One region of the Siminovitchia sp. FSL H7-0308 genome, then DNA from elsewhere that is predicted to be linked to it. Evidence: riboswitches for the same ligand, from Rfam matches in the RefSeq annotation. Region 1 holds a riboswitch; the other holds the start of a gene.
What was found. Region 1 has a riboswitch for FMN ahead of ribD (bifunctional diaminohydroxyphosphoribosylaminopyrimidine deaminase/5-amino-6-(5-phosphoribosylamino)uracil reductase RibD). Riboswitches for the same ligand answer to the same signal wherever they lie in the genome.

Region 2: it holds a riboswitch for FMN, as region 1 does, so the genes downstream of both, MHB50_RS07905 (ECF transporter S component) here and ribD (bifunctional diaminohydroxyphosphoribosylaminopyrimidine deaminase/5-amino-6-(5-phosphoribosylamino)uracil reductase RibD) in region 1, are expected to answer to the same signal.

The regions. Positions count from the first base shown of each region.
Region 1 is NZ_CP150282.1:2,502,299-2,509,957, reverse strand. Features, by position in the region: gene MHB50_RS12000 (nitric oxide synthase oxygenase) at 165-1,268, opposite strand; FMN riboswitch at 1,922-2,063, shown strand; gene ribD (bifunctional diaminohydroxyphosphoribosylaminopyrimidine deaminase/5-amino-6-(5-phosphoribosylamino)uracil reductase RibD) at 2,213-3,331, shown strand; gene ribE (riboflavin synthase) at 3,312-3,956, shown strand; gene MHB50_RS11985 (bifunctional 3,4-dihydroxy-2-butanone-4-phosphate synthase/GTP cyclohydrolase II) at 4,472-5,665, shown strand; gene ribE (6,7-dimethyl-8-ribityllumazine synthase) at 5,684-6,154, shown strand; gene MHB50_RS11975 (DNA topoisomerase III) at 6,250-7,659, opposite strand, start outside.
Region 2 is NZ_CP150282.1:1,666,218-1,673,876, reverse strand. Features, by position in the region: gene MHB50_RS07925 (DUF2663 family protein) at 64-525, opposite strand; gene MHB50_RS07920 (LysM peptidoglycan-binding domain-containing protein) at 593-1,249, opposite strand; gene MHB50_RS07915 (type II CAAX endopeptidase family protein) at 1,233-1,847, opposite strand; gene MHB50_RS07910 (ferredoxin) at 2,103-2,351, shown strand; gene MHB50_RS07905 (ECF transporter S component) at 2,477-3,058, opposite strand; FMN riboswitch at 3,209-3,346, opposite strand; gene MHB50_RS07900 (ATP-binding protein) at 3,471-5,246, opposite strand; gene MHB50_RS07895 (response regulator transcription factor) at 5,243-5,959, opposite strand; gene ccsB (c-type cytochrome biogenesis protein CcsB) at 6,058-7,239, opposite strand; gene MHB50_RS07885 (cytochrome c biogenesis protein ResB) at 7,220-7,659, opposite strand, start outside.

The DNA of each region.
Region 1 (7,659 bases):
CTGAAAAAAAGCATTTGGCACATGAACCATCACGTTAAAAAAGCGTCCATTCTTTCTGGCCTTTCATTCACAATTATTTTCACATGTCAAAAACAATTCTCAAAGCAACAATAAATAGGAAAGCCCAAACTGTTTCAATCAACTCATTGTTGGAAATTGCCTGTTTAGCTTTCTTGAGGATCTTCTTGATAAAAGTAGTTAGGGGTTAAAATTTCGTTGTTATAAGGTTTATGAAAAATATGAGTCGTTGCTGGAGATATTGGTGGAATAAGCCATGTCCAATCCCCGGTGACCGGGCGTCCGCTTTTTATTTCGTTTTCTTCAAATTGTTTCAATTGCTTGGCTGCCGTATGATGGTCGACAATCGTGACACCCGCTTTTTCATAAGAATGCAACACCGCGATATTTAATTCAATTAAAGCTTTGTCCATCCATAATGATCGGTTGGACTGAATATCCAAGCCCATGATTTCCGCCACTTTTGGCAGTAAATGATAACGGTCTTCATCCGCCAAGTTTCTTGCTCCAATTTCGGTCCCCATATACCAACCATTAAACGGAGCCAGCGGATAATCAATTCCGCCTATCTCTAAACGCATATCTGAAATAATGGGAACAGCGTACCACCTTATATCCAGCTTGCTAAAACCAGTAAGCTCCGGGTGAGTTATTGGAACTTCTTTCACCATTTCCTTGGGAATCTCATATAGCTTTGGTTCTTCCCCATATTCTTGAACGACAAGCGGGAGAATATCGAAGGGGGTTTTGTTTCCTCGCCACCCCATTTTTTCGCACATGTTGGTCAATTTGATAGACGTTGAATCTCCAATTACTTGATCGCCTTCTTTGTATCCGGCATAACGTATTAATTGATGGTTCCAAACTCTGATTGGATCTTTTCCGTTTTTTCGGGGCGCAAAGATCGTGATAGTAGGCCTGATTTTCCCATTATTTGTAGCATATTCAATATGTTTTATTAATGTTTTATAGGCGTCGTCTGCTGTTTGTACATGCCGCGCATCAAAAACATGCAGCCTATTCCAGAGCAATCGCCCTATACAGCGATTACTATTTCGCCACGCCATTTTGGCTCCGTGTTCTAATTCAAAAGTCTTGTGAACATAAGTTCCGGTAGCGTTTATTTCATTTTTTATTTCCTCAATTCGTTTCAATTGCTTTTCTTTAGAAATCCCAAGTTCACTGTAACAATTATTTATAAAGTGGGCTGCTTCCATGAGTAATTGATGTGTTTTCACATGCTGAATCATTCATATCAACTCCATACATCTAGTTAGTTTATCACTAATACATGATTGCAGTACTTAAATAACATGCATATTTAGTGAACTTTTTATTCGATAGATATGACTGGGAAGATCCTTTTTTACATAAATAAAGTGCAAAGTTATGTATTATTACGATTCATAATGGGGCGTCAGTTCAAGGCCTTAAAAATCGTTCACTTGCTTTTTATGTGATTTATACATGTTTTTAATGAGCACACGACGATCACGCACGGTTAAAAGAAAAGGTTTAAGAACTTCAGAACGGTAATGTGTGTGTTCATAAAGGTGAATTTCATGAGAATTGATGTTAAGATGAATTATCTATTGCAATTGTTTAATTACCAGAAGCGTTAGAACCGAAGCATCCTCAACAGTGATAGGCGCCTGATATATGAACTACTAGTGTGGCTAAAGTGGGACGTCTTATAAAGCTTCAAAAAAATCGTTCTTTGAATGGTTTGGTGGGAAGTAAGAGAAAGAAAGCTCTTGCTTTTATTTTTTTATGCTGATAGAATTTAACCAATCGAAAGTGTAAAATCACTGGTAGACGTTTGGTCGTTTTTCTAACGCATAAATGTTGATAATAAACACTTTCGAGCAAAGGGAGAAACCAGTGATCATAAAAATTCGAATAAGTTTTCCTTCGGGGCAGGGTGAAAATCCCTACCGGCGGTGATGAGATGATCTCTCTTAGCCCGTGACCCGTCTTGTGTCAAGACGGTGGATTTGGTGAAATTCCAAAGCCGACAGTGATAGTCTGGATGGGAGAAGGAAACTGGCGTTAGGACAAAACATGCTTGTAAGCATGCTTATTTTTCTATGGAAAAGCTTTGTCCAAACGTTAACTTTGCTGTTCTTTTAAGCCCCGAAACAAATCGTTTCGGGGCTTTTCCGTCGAGATCATGGTCATTTTGAAAGGAGGAGCCATGCCTGATAAAGAATTTTATATGAAATTGGCATTGCAGCTTGCCGAGTCTGTTATCGGACAAACAAGCCCGAACCCGCCCGTTGGTTGTGTCGTTGTAAAAGACGGCCGGATCATCGGTATGGGAGCGCATATGAAAGCCGGAGAGCCGCATGCAGAAGTAAATGCGCTTATGCAGGCGGGAGACAAGGCTGAAGGAGCCGATCTGTATGTTACACTTGAACCTTGTTCACATACGGGGAAAACGCCGCCATGCGCAAACCTGATCATTCGCAAAAAGATTAGAAATGTCTATATCGCGAGTATTGATCCGAACCCGCTTGTTGGAGGAAAAGGCGCAGACAAATTGCGCGATGCCGGAATTTTTGTTGAGGCGGGAATATGTGAAGATGTTTCCCGAACTTTGTATAAACACTATTTTCATTTTATCAAAACAAAAAAGCCGTTCGTCACATTGAAAACAGCTGTTACCTTCGACGGAAAAACAGCAGCTGCGAGCGGGAACAGCAAATGGATTACTTCAAAAGAGGCGCGGATGGATGTTCATGAATATCGCCATCGCCACGATGCGATTTTAATTGGTGTGAACACAGTCCTGGCCGATAACCCCCATCTCACCACTCGATTGCCCCAAGGTGGAATACATCCCATTCGAATTGTGTTAGATACCCTTTTAACCATACCTTTGCAAGCCAATATGCTTCATGATAGTGTCGCCCCAGTCATTGTTGTGTGCGGGAAAGGTGCTCAACAAAGCAGACAGGTTGCTCTTGAACAACTGGGTGTACAAGTAAAAAGAATGCCATCAGACATGATTCATATTGATTCACTGCTTACGTGGCTGGGAGAAGAACAAATTACTTCATTGTTTGTTGAAGGAGGAAGTACGGTCCATTCTTCTTTTATTCAGGCTCAGGCATTTCAAGAAATAATCATGTATATGGCGCCAAGGATATTATCTGATGATAAAGGCCGCCCAGTGTTTGGCGGAACGCCAAAAGAGCTGATAAAAGAAGGAACCCCCATCGCGTTCCAAGCGGTTGAAAAAGTAGGTCCCGACATTAAGATTATTGCTGTGCCAAAGGAAGGGGGAGAAGACGATATTTACCGGGATTGTTGAAGAAATTGGAACTGTTTCGAAGGTGGTACACGGTTCTACATCCTTTACGATCATGATTGCAGCCAAAACAGTGTTGCAAGATGTTCATTTAGGAGACAGTATCGCTGTCAATGGTGTATGTCTTACAGTTTCTAAGTTTGATGCCAATTCCTTTGCGGCCGACATCATGCCTGAAACGTATATGGCCACCGCCTTGAAAAAATTGCGGACTGGTTCGGTTGTCAACCTTGAACGGGCAATGAGAGCCGATGGCAGATTCGGAGGACATTTTGTGAGCGGCCACGTCGACGGCACAGGTACCATTATAGAGAAAAAGCGCAGTGAGAACGCGTTGTATGTAACGATTCAAGTACCCGATACATGTCATTCCTTTATTCATGATAAAGGTTCGATTGCCATTGATGGAACCTCATTGACCGTGTTTGGCGTGAAGGGAAACAACATTACTATTTCCCTCATTCCGCATACACAAACAGCAACCATTCTGGCCGAAAAAGCGGTTGGAGATCCAGTAAATATAGAATGTGACATGCTTGCAAAATATGTCTTTCATATGCTCAACAAAACAGGCCAATCAAACAGGGGTGTCACAATGGAAACCCTTGTCAACAATGGTTTTTTATAAATTCCGTATTTCAAGGGGAAAGTCGCTAGTAATCTGGACAAGTGACTAGTTATGTAAGTCAAGCCGCTACTACTTCAGAAAGTTGCTGGTAATTAGAGCCAAGCCGTTACTATTTCGTAAAAGTCGAAAGTAAATGAGTCAAGCCGCTACTATTTCAGAAAGTTGCTAGTAATTAGAGTCAAGCCGCTACTATTTTAGAAAGTTGCTGGTAATTAGAGTCAAGCCGCTACTATTTCGTAAAAGTCGAAAGTAAAAGAAGTCAAGTAGCTAGTATGCCAAAAAGGTCGCAAGGATTTTAAAAAAATTGCCAGTATTCCGATTTGTAGCATGTGTTTTTTGATCCCGCATATAAGGTGCCATATACACCCCTTCAAAATCTTGAGTGAATACAAAAGGTGGGAGCAAACGGCACCTAAATGCCCGATTGGTTCAACTAACATTCAGTAGGAGCCCTACTGAATGAAGTTTCACTTTATTTGATCAGTTCTGAATGGAGAAAGTATGGAGGTGAAAATATGTTTGCTGATATTGAAACTGCATTGGAAGAATTGAAAAAAGGAAAAATGATTATCGTTGTTGATGATGAGGATCGGGAAAATGAAGGGGATTTTGTTGCTCTCGCCGAAAAAGCGACCCCGGAAGTGATTAATTTTATGGCGAAACAGGGGCGAGGTCTTATCTGTACACCGATTACAAAAGAGTTGGCGGTCGATTTGAATTTGCCGAAAATGGTGCTTGAACATACAGATCCGCTCGGAACAGCCTTTACTGTCAGCATAGATCATATTTCCACCCATACAGGCATCAGCGCATTTGAGCGCTCTACAACGATATTAAAAATGCTTGAAGACGGCGCAAGACCTGCTGATTTTAACAGACCGGGCCACGTATTTCCCCTCGTAGCTGTGGACGGGGGAGTATTAAAGCGGCCGGGACATACGGAAGCTGCGGTGGATCTTGCTGTATTATGTGGTGCAAAGCCGGCGGGCGTTATTTGTGAAATTATGAATGACGATGGAACGATGGCACGTCTTACAGATCTTGAAAAGTTGGCCGGCCAATTTGGCTTGGTCATGATTACAATAAAAGATTTAATCATGTACAGGCTTTTTTCAGAATCGGAGATGAGCCGGGAAGCGGAGACGAAACTCCCTACGAAGTACGGAGATTTTAAGATGATCGGTTATGTAGATAAAACGGACGGGAAAGAACATGTGGCACTTGTAAAAGGGGATGTTTCTTCCGATTGGCCTATTATTGTCCGCTTGCATTCTGAATGTTTAACAGGGGATGTGTTCGGTTCATGCCGCTGCGACTGCGGCCCTCAACTAGAGGCTGCCCTAGAACGGATTTCTGAAGAGGAAAACGGTGTACTGCTTTATTTGCGCCAAGAAGGAAGAGGGATCGGGCTTGTCAATAAATTAAAAGCCTACCAATTGCAGGATGAAGGGTATGATACGGTACAGGCGAATGAAAAGCTCGGTTTCCCCGCCGACATGCGTGACTTTTCCATAGGAGCGCATATTTTAAAGGATCTTGGCGTCAAGCAGGTGCGGTTATTAACGAATAATCCAAGAAAGATATCGAGCTTGCGAGGATTGGGTTTGGACATTGTTGAGAGAATACCGATACAGTTGCCAACGAAAAGAGAGAACGAAAGATATTTAAAAACAAAAGCTGAGAAATTGGGTCATATGTTGCTATTCTAAGAAAAGGGAGAGGCTTAAATGAGTAAAGTTTTTGAAGGAAATCTTGTTGGGACAGGTTTGAAGATAGGCATTGTGACAGGCAGGTTCAACGAATTTATTACGGGAAAACTTCTTTCCGGTGCATTGGACGCGCTCAAACGGCACGGGGTTTCCGAAGGCGATGTTTCCATTGCTTGGGTCCCCGGTGCATTTGAAATTCCCTTAACGGCCAAAAAAATGGCCAAGACAAATGATTATGATGCCATTATTACGCTTGGCACAGTAATTCGCGGGGCGACACCCCATTTTGATTATGTAAGTGCAGAAGCGGCAAAAGGAGTTGCTAACGCCGCAATGGAATCTGGTACACCTGTTATTTTTGGGGTATTGACGACTGACACGATTGAACAGGCTATAGAGCGTGCCGGGACAAAAGCGGGAAACAAAGGATGGGAAGCGGCTGTCAGCGCTATTGAAATGGCTAATCTCTACAGCTCGATGGACATGTAGAATTTGAAAAAAGGCAGTGCCGCGCGGCACCGCCTTTTTTTAGATGAGAAGATTTGTCAGCTCCAAAATTACGGACAAGGAGCTTGACAGTGATCTCATTCATCTTTCTCTTCCATGGCTGACTTTAACGCATCCGCCAAACTGTTCCCAAACGATTCGTCATTTGAATATTTTTTTAAAAGCTGCCGCTCCTCTCTTTTTGACACGGCTTTTTTCTGTTTTTCCAGCTTTTCTACAATATTACAGCGGCGGCATTGAAAATAGGCACCCGCCTTCCCCTGGTGGATTTCCATTTTTTTGCGGCATTGCGGACAGCGGCGATTTGACAGTTTTGGGTCTTTCCGTTTTCGAAAGCCGCACGAGATGTCCGAGCAAACGAGCATCCGGCCGTCTTTTCTTTTCACTTCTTTCATAAGAGAGCCGCATTCCGGACATTTTGTCCCTGTCAAGTTATGTGCTTTATATTTTTTTTCGCTTTGTTTTATTTCTGTTACGATTCGTTTCGTTTGGTTTCTTATTTTTTGTAAAAATTCGCCTGGATTGCCTTTTCCGCGTGCAATGGCCTCAAGCTCGGCCTCCCACTTAGACGTCAATTCGGGTGATTTCAATTCGTCATTCACCAAATCAATCAGCTGTTTGCCCTTTGGAGTTGGATACAACCGGTTATTTTGGCGGTCAATGACTTCGGAACTTAAAAGCTTTTCGATAATGTCGGCTCTTGTTGCCGGTGTCCCCAAACCGTATTTCTCCATTCGGGCAAGTAAGTCCGATTCGTTAAACCGGGGAGGTGCTTCTGTCATATTTTCCTTCAACATGGCGTCGCGTACAGAGATTTTCTTACCAGGTTTGAGGACTGCCAAACTGTTGGAAGCTTCCGTAGGTTCATTGCCTTGCAAAATCACTTTAAAGCCGGGATCAACCGCAATGGTTTCTTGGACTGTAAAGAATTCCCCTTCAATATCAAATACTGCCCGCACCGATTCGAATCGGCAGATTGGATAAAAAAGAGTCAAAAATCTTGTGGCAATTAGTCCGTACAACTTTTTCTCATCCACAGAAAGATCATTCATGGAAGGTCTTTCTTCTGTCGGTATGATAGCGTGATGGTCGGTTACTTTTTCGTTATTAAAAACCCGTTTCGCCAATACGCTCCCACTATGTTTCCTTGCATGACGCACTTCTTCTTTATAAACGGATGAAAGAGCGGAGAGCCTTTCTGACATAGTACCGGCCAAATCCGTCGTTAGATAACGAGAATCAGTTCGTGGATACGTTACGAGTTTATGCTGCTCATAAAGGCTTTGCAAGACGTTGGACGTTTTTTTGGCGGAAAATCCATACCGTCTGTTGGCATCCCTTTGCAATTCTGTCAAATCATAGGGAAGGGGCTGCGGCTCTGTTTTTTCTTTTCGTTCGATCGTTTTCACGAGAGCCTGCTTGCCTTTTATTTTCTCGAAAATTTGTTTGGCCTGTTGTTCTGAAAAAATGTTTTTGTTGCCATTTGT
Region 2 (7,659 bases), 840 kb from region 1:
ACCCCATGCTTGTGTAAAAACATACGATTCAATTTTCGAATTAAACGGCAGATCGTTTCGAAATTACTTACTTTCATGAAACAAGTTGATATCATATTGGCGTTTGATTTGTTCAAAAACCTGATAGCGATCGCCCCAGCTGTCTTCGTGCCATAAATCCTTGCTTTTATCAATAATTTCACAACGCAATTCTTGATATTCCTTTTCAGCCTTCTCTTTTCTCTCATAAAAAATTTTGACGGAACCGAACAATAATGCTCCAATGATGAATAGGTAAGCAAAATAGGCTGTCCCCATAATGGCCGAAACCGCTTCTATCGCCGATAGGTCATGAGGGATAATGAAATACTCGTAGCAAACATAACCTATCGCAAGACAATACAAACAAGCAATCGTTAAAAGAAAAAAATGAATGTTTTTGTAGCGGTCAAACTTGAGCTTTCTTTCAATTAAGTTCTGAATCATTTTTTTCGTCGCTTGGTCTGTTTGATCATCCAGTTTTTGAAAAATCATTTCCATAGTCATTGTTCCCTGCCTCCTCATAGACTTCTTCCTCAATCTATGATTCAACTTGGGCATCTATGATAAATCTTTATGGCTTAGGAATTTTTAACGTTTGGCCGACACTGATTTCATTGCTGGATAATCCGTTTGCCTGTTTGATTTTGTCAACACCTTGCTGGGATTTATAATAATTCATCGCTATTCTAAACAAGGTTTCTCCAGGTTGTACTTGATGATAAATGACACCATCCTGCCCCTGCTGAGCTTGTTCATTGTTGCTAGGTGTCGTTTCCTTTTTGGGTGTCTGCTTTATCGGCTCTTCCTTTTTAGGTTCCTCTTTAACCGGTACCTCTTTTTTCACCTCTTGTTTTGGCGGAGGCTCCTGTTCTTTGACCTCAGTTGATTCTTCCTTTTGCTGCGCAGTATTCTCTTTTTCTGCCTCTTGTTTCTGTTCTTTTTCACTTACCTCTTTTTCAGTATCTTTTGAGGATTTCGCTTCATCAGTCTCAAAAAGGACTTCTTCCCCGGAACTGGAGTTTACACGATCGGCATTTGACTTGTCGCTGCCGTTAATGATTGCCAATATCGCAACCGGAAGCAACAACAGCACCATCACCAGGATAAGCGGAACGGATATTTTCACCTTACGCTTTTTTTTATGTCTTGATCTGTGGTATTCCGTCCTTGAAGGCAGACTTTCTATTTTTGCACCCGATTCATTTCCCTTTTTATTCATACCCATCATTTAACCCCTTCTTATGTTGTTGATCAAACTTCTTTTTTATATATATTCCCAGCAAAAAATCGATTGTAAAGTGCATCGCCATGACAGCGAACAATTGATTTCCGGACCATTCATATACAATCCCGATCCAAAAACTCAATACAAGGACATTGACGATTAGATACCAATGTGTCCAATAACGTATATGTATCAAAGCAAATATAATGCTGGCGATGATAAGGCCAAACTTGGTTTGAAGAATTCCCCTAAACAATAATTCCTCTGAAACAGCGACAACGCCTGCAACAACAGCTATATTCCAGTAAGACATGCCGGAAAATAGTTTTGTATTGATACCGCCGTCATCATAATACTTGTCAGGTAAAAAATTCATGAGCAGGATATCAATGAGGACAACGGCTACCCCATTGACCGCACCAAGCACAATCCATTTTGCTTCAAACCGAAAAAAAAGGTCCGGATCCCAAAAGCTCTCCACTAAAAACGATCCAGAGATGACGGCCATCAACAATATAATCAGCTGTGTGATGTATAAGTCTAGCAAAAGTTCTTTCCTGGTCATTTTGCTGATGAGATCAGCCTGTTTTTTTATTTTCATGAAGTCCACTCTTTTAAATCATTTTTATATTTCACAATGATGAACTTTATAACATTCCCATTGCAACTATATTTTATCATGAATTCAATTTTTCGACTATGTTCCCCCTCCTTCGTCAACAATAAAAAAGATTCATGAAAATATTTTTTACTTCCCGGTTTATATTGTTGAAATGTCTAAGGAGGAGCATTAATATATATTCAGTAATGAAAATATTATGATTCACATATTCTGAATCATATGGAGGTTTTTTGTGTGGCAAAGTTTACGATTGTTGACCAGGATACTTGCATAGCGTGTGGAGCATGCGGAGCCGCTGCACCTGACATATATGACTATGATGATGATGGACTTGCTTACGTCGTCCTTGATCATAATCAAGGTACAGAGGAAGTGCCTGATATATTGGAGGATGACATGATGGACGCGTTTGAAGGTTGCCCAACGGATTCAATCAAAGTTGCCGATGAACCGTTTGATGGAGATGCCTTAAAGTTTGAATAAGCTTGCGTTCCTGCAAATCGCCGAGAGGCTGAGAGCCTACTTGGTCAATGCGGAGAATCATAACGAACAAAAGCTTGCAGATTCGCTTAACAAGTAGAAAAGCGCCGAAAACGGCGCTTTTTGGTTTATGCATTTTTATAAACGGCCTGCTTTTCGATCCAGTTTTTCATACGCGCATAAATCAATAAGAAAATAACTGTTACAATCAGTCCTTTGATGATATTAAACGGCAAGATCGCTGCCACGACCAATTGCCTTAGCGCGGAGGTGGACATCGGGTCCCATCCCAACAAAATGATGTAGGCAGGGAGTATCGCGACATAATTTAAAAAACTCATAAAAAGCGACATGAATAACGTTCCGACAATAAGTGAAACAGCAAGGCCCCATTTTTTATTAAGTCGTTTAAAAACATAGTAAGTCGGAAGAACAAAAACGATTCCCGCAATAAAGTTGGCAAAATTTCCAACAGGAATACCTGCTTCACTGCCGATCATGAGATAATCAATGATGTTTTTGATCAACTCGACCAAAACTGCCGCCAACGGGCCAAACATCAACCCGGCGATTAACGCGGGAATATCGCTGAAATCTACCGTCAAATATGCCGGAAACGGCGGAATTGGAAATTTAATGAGCATTAAAATGAATGATAGGCTGCTCAGCATTCCAATAGCTACAAATGATTTCGTATTCAATTTTCTCAAGATCCTCTCTCCTTTGAGATTCATCTCATTTCGAAGAAAGGTTTGCCGGCATCATCGCCAAATAAAAACCCTCAAAGAATCGACTTTGAGGGAGAATGATCGGCATGCGCAATAAACGTCCAAATTTTGCAATTTTGAACGCACGGCAACCTTCATCTTCTCCCATCCAGACTGTACTGTCGGCTTTGGATTCACACCAAATCCTGCCCCTAAAGAGGCTCGCGGGCTTAGAAGCTCTAAGGCTTCATCACCGCCGGTCGGGAATTTCACCACGCCCCGAAGATGAATCATATATTGTTGTTAGGTGTCATTATACAATAAAAAATGATTTATGTGAAGTGAAATATTTAGATCAATGACCAATCATGTTACCCATGAAACAAGAATTAACGCCAAGCTTCAACACTATCTGTTATTTAGCAGTCGGCAGGAAAATCGTAAAGGTTGTCCCTTCATCAAGTTTGCTGGCCACCGTCATCCTGCCATTATGGGCGTCGATGATATTTTTGGCAATGGCAAGCCCCAGGCCAGTTCCGGACTTTCCTCTTGTCCTTGCTTTATCTGCCTTATAAAATCTTTCAAACACAAAAGGCAGGTCCTCTTCGGGAATACCGGTTCCATCATCTTCAACTGTGATCATAATACCATTGTCGACAGTTGTCTGGCTGACCTGTATATTTCCCCCTTCATGCGTATGCCTAATGGCATTATCAATCAGATTGGTCAACACTTGTTCAATGCGATCAGAGTCAAGTGAAAAATATACGTTATCTTCGACACTGCTTTTGAGTTCAATGTTGTTCTCCCGCGCAATGGCCTGAAATTTGGATGTGATTCTTTGCACAAATTTGCCAACATCCACTTTTTCATAATGAAGCGCTGTATGGCCCGCTTCCATTCTGGCTAAATCGAGCAACTCATTAACAAGCCTGCCGATTCTCAGCGATTCGTCATAGATGATTTTAATAATTTCCCGCTTTTCTTCTTCTGATCCGGCAATATCATCAATAATGGCTTCACTGTATCCTTGGAGCATGGCGATCGGCGTCCGGAGTTCATGGGAAACATTGGCCACGAAATCAATGCGTAACTTGTCAAGGCGCCGCTCTTCTGTCATGTCCCTGATAACGGCTACCGCGCCCCGGACGTTTTTCTGGTCATGGGTATAGAGCGGACTTACAATCACGACATAATATCTCCCCTGAATAGAAAGTTCCCCGGTTTGCTCCGCCTCATCGGCAATCGCTTTCTCAAGCAAAGCAGCCAATTCAGAAGGCATAGGGTGTTCCGAATCCATTTCATCGTAAGGCCATAGATGCAGAAAACGCTCTGCCGGAGGATTTGTAATTAAAATCGTACCGTCGCGGCTGAATGTCATAACGCCGTCCGCCATACTGCTTAATATGCTCGTAAGCTGTTCTTTCTCCTGGCGAAGTACGTTCATATTAAACTTCAGCCGTTTCCCCATTTGATTAAAAGCATTGGCCAGTTCGCCGATTTCATCATGAGTCAAAAAGGGAACACGTGTATCAAAGTATCCTTTTGAAAGCTCGAAGGCGGCCTCTCTCATTTTTCTGAGAGGTGCAGTAATACGTGTTGATAAGAAGAAAGCAAATACAGTCGTCAACACGATCGCGATTCCGGCCGCAAGCAAAATCAAATTTGCTGTTTGTTTTGTCGTTTCCTTTAACACACCGAGAGACTGATAGATAAAAATGGCTCCACTTTCACCTTCATTCAAACTGAAAGGCACCCCGGCAATGATATAGTTTTTAAATCGTCCGCCGGTTTCTTCCATCTCCGACAAGGATATTTCCTTTTCAATGACGGCCTTGTTGGTAAAAACTTTTTTTAAATCTGCATCGTTTAAAAAGACGCTCGGCGGTATTTTATTGTCTTTCCCAATGTTTGGTGAATATAAAAACTCGTCCTTGTTGTAGGCAATGGCCACACCCACGGGATCATCGACAATCTCGAACACAATTTCTTCACCGAGACCGTCATCACGGTGGGATTCGATAATACTCGACATCTTCTTGGCGGTGTCCGATAAATCTTGTTCAATTTCATTCACATAATATTTTTCAAAAAATTGGATCAGCAATATCGTCAAAATAATCAACACAAAGGAAACCAGCAGCAGGATGGTCATCCAAAGCTTGCCAACAACGCTATGCCAAAGCCTCATTCATTGCCTGCCTCAAATTTGTATCCTACTCCCCAAACAGTTACAATCATTCCTGCTGCTTTTTCGGATACGCGGTTTAATTTTTCCCGCAACCTTTTGATATGGGTATCAACAGTTCTTAAATCGCCAAAAAACTCATATTGCCAAACTTCTTTCAGCAAATGCTCGCGATCAAACACTTTATCCGGAGATTTGGCCAGGAAGTGAAGAAGCTCATACTCCTTGGGAGTCAAATTCACTTCTTTTCCATCAGCTGTCACCCGGTGGGCATCATGGTCAATAGATAAATGTGGGTAAACAATAATATCCCGCGCAGTCGGATCGGTGTGCAAATAGCTTGTTTGCGAAGATCTTCTTAATACAGCTTTGACACGCAGGACCACTTCCCTTGGACTGAAAGGCTTGACAATATAATCGTCTGCTCCCACTTCAAATCCCTGGACCCTGTTTGCTTCTTCTCCTTTCGCCGTAAGCATGATGACTGGTGTTGCCTTTTCTTCCCGCAATTCTTTACATACTTCAATGCCATCTTTTTTCGGCATCATTAAATCGAGTAGAATGCAATCGTAATCCTTGCTAAGCGCCTTTTCCAACGCTTCTTCACCATCGGCTGCCTCTTCGATCACATAATTTTCGCGCTCTAGATACATTTTCAGCAGCCTTCTAATCCGATCTTCATCATCAACAACTAATATACTTACTTCCCGTTCCATCCTAATCCCTCCAAACTTCATAGTCCTATTCCTATTGTATTCGAAAAAGACCCGCACTAAAAGCGCGGGGGTCTTTCATGATAAATATTGCGCCGGAACTATGCATAAGAGTGCAAACCGGCAATGATCAAGTTAACAAACACGAGATTGAAAATGATAATGGCTATTCCCACAACGGCAAGCCAGGCTGAACGTTCGCCGTGCCATCCCCTTGATAAGCGTAAGTGAAGGAAAACAGCATAAAATAAGAACGTAATAAGCGCCCAAACTTCTTTCGGGTCCCACCCCCAAAATCTGGTCCAGGCAATCTGGGCCCAGATCATGGCAAATATTAAACCGCCAAGGGTAAAAACCGGAAAACCGATCAATACAGAGCGGTAGCCGATTTCATCAAGGAGATCCAAATTCACCCTGCGAACAAGAGGTTTCAAGAGCATGCTGATTCGTTTCCGAAAGATTAAGCGTACAAGCAAATACAATATGGTTCCCGTTATGACAGTCCATAATATAGTATTTAATTTTTTCGCATTGACGAGTGCCGGCATTTCCACTAAAGGATTGAAGCGTCCCTCAGTGAGCAGTTCTCCTTCATGCGGGCCAACAAGTGCGGGAAGTTGGTAGGATAACTCTTTTTCCTGATCATTTTTGTCCACCCAGGCAAAATCTGCTTTATAGTCGGCCAAGGAAAAGGCTGATGAAGTGATTATAAAGGCAATCGTTGCCACAAGGCAGTACATAATCACTTCCAGCCAAAAAGACCTTTTGTCTTTCACCGTAGGATCAACCGCTTTTAATAAATAAATGAGCCCTGCAACGAAGCTGACAGCTAAAATAGCCTGTCCTGCCGCTACAGTCGTAACATGAATATGAAGCCAATCACTTTTTAGCGATGGAATGAGCGGGCTGATTTCCCTTGGAAACATGCTGGCAAATGCGATTAGTATCATCGCAACAGGCAAAGCGAATAATCCAAGCACATTTAGGCGATAGATAAAATAAAGAAGAATGAAAGCCCCAACGAGCATCATGCCAAAAAAGGTTGTGAATTCAAACATATTACTGACAGGAGCATGTCCCGCCGCAATCCAGCGGGTAACAAAATAACCGAGCTGTGTAATAAAACCGATGATGGTTGCTACAATCCCCAGCTTGGACCAGCGATTTACACCTTTTTCCTTTTCTCTCCCTCTCTTATCACGGATTGCACCACTAAAAAGAAATGTCCCGACAAGATAAAGAATAAAGGAAGTGTATAATAAACTACTGCTTAGTTCTGCCAGATTCTGCATCATGATTCCTACTTTCTTTACCGTTTTTTTCCTTTTGAGACTGATCAATTGGTTCAGGAATACTTGTGCCTTCAACCATTCCGGTAATTTCACGTCTCAGACTGTGCCAATTTTTATTTGTATGGCCGGCTATAAGAAGTTGGCCTTGCTTGTGCTGCAGCCAAATACGCCTGTGGTTCCAGTAGGAGCCTTGGATAACCCCGATCATAAAAATGGTTCCCCCGACGGCCAAAACCCACAGCGTTAAATCTTTTCGTACAGTAAGCCCTGTAGCATTTCTTGTTCCAATACCTTTGAATGCCATTTTATACTCTGTTTCTCCAAGCGGTTCCACAGTTTGTCTAATCGCAGTAAAACTCACTTCTCCGTCGGGTTTCTCGGGAGAAATCATGTTAAATAAAAAAGCTGGAT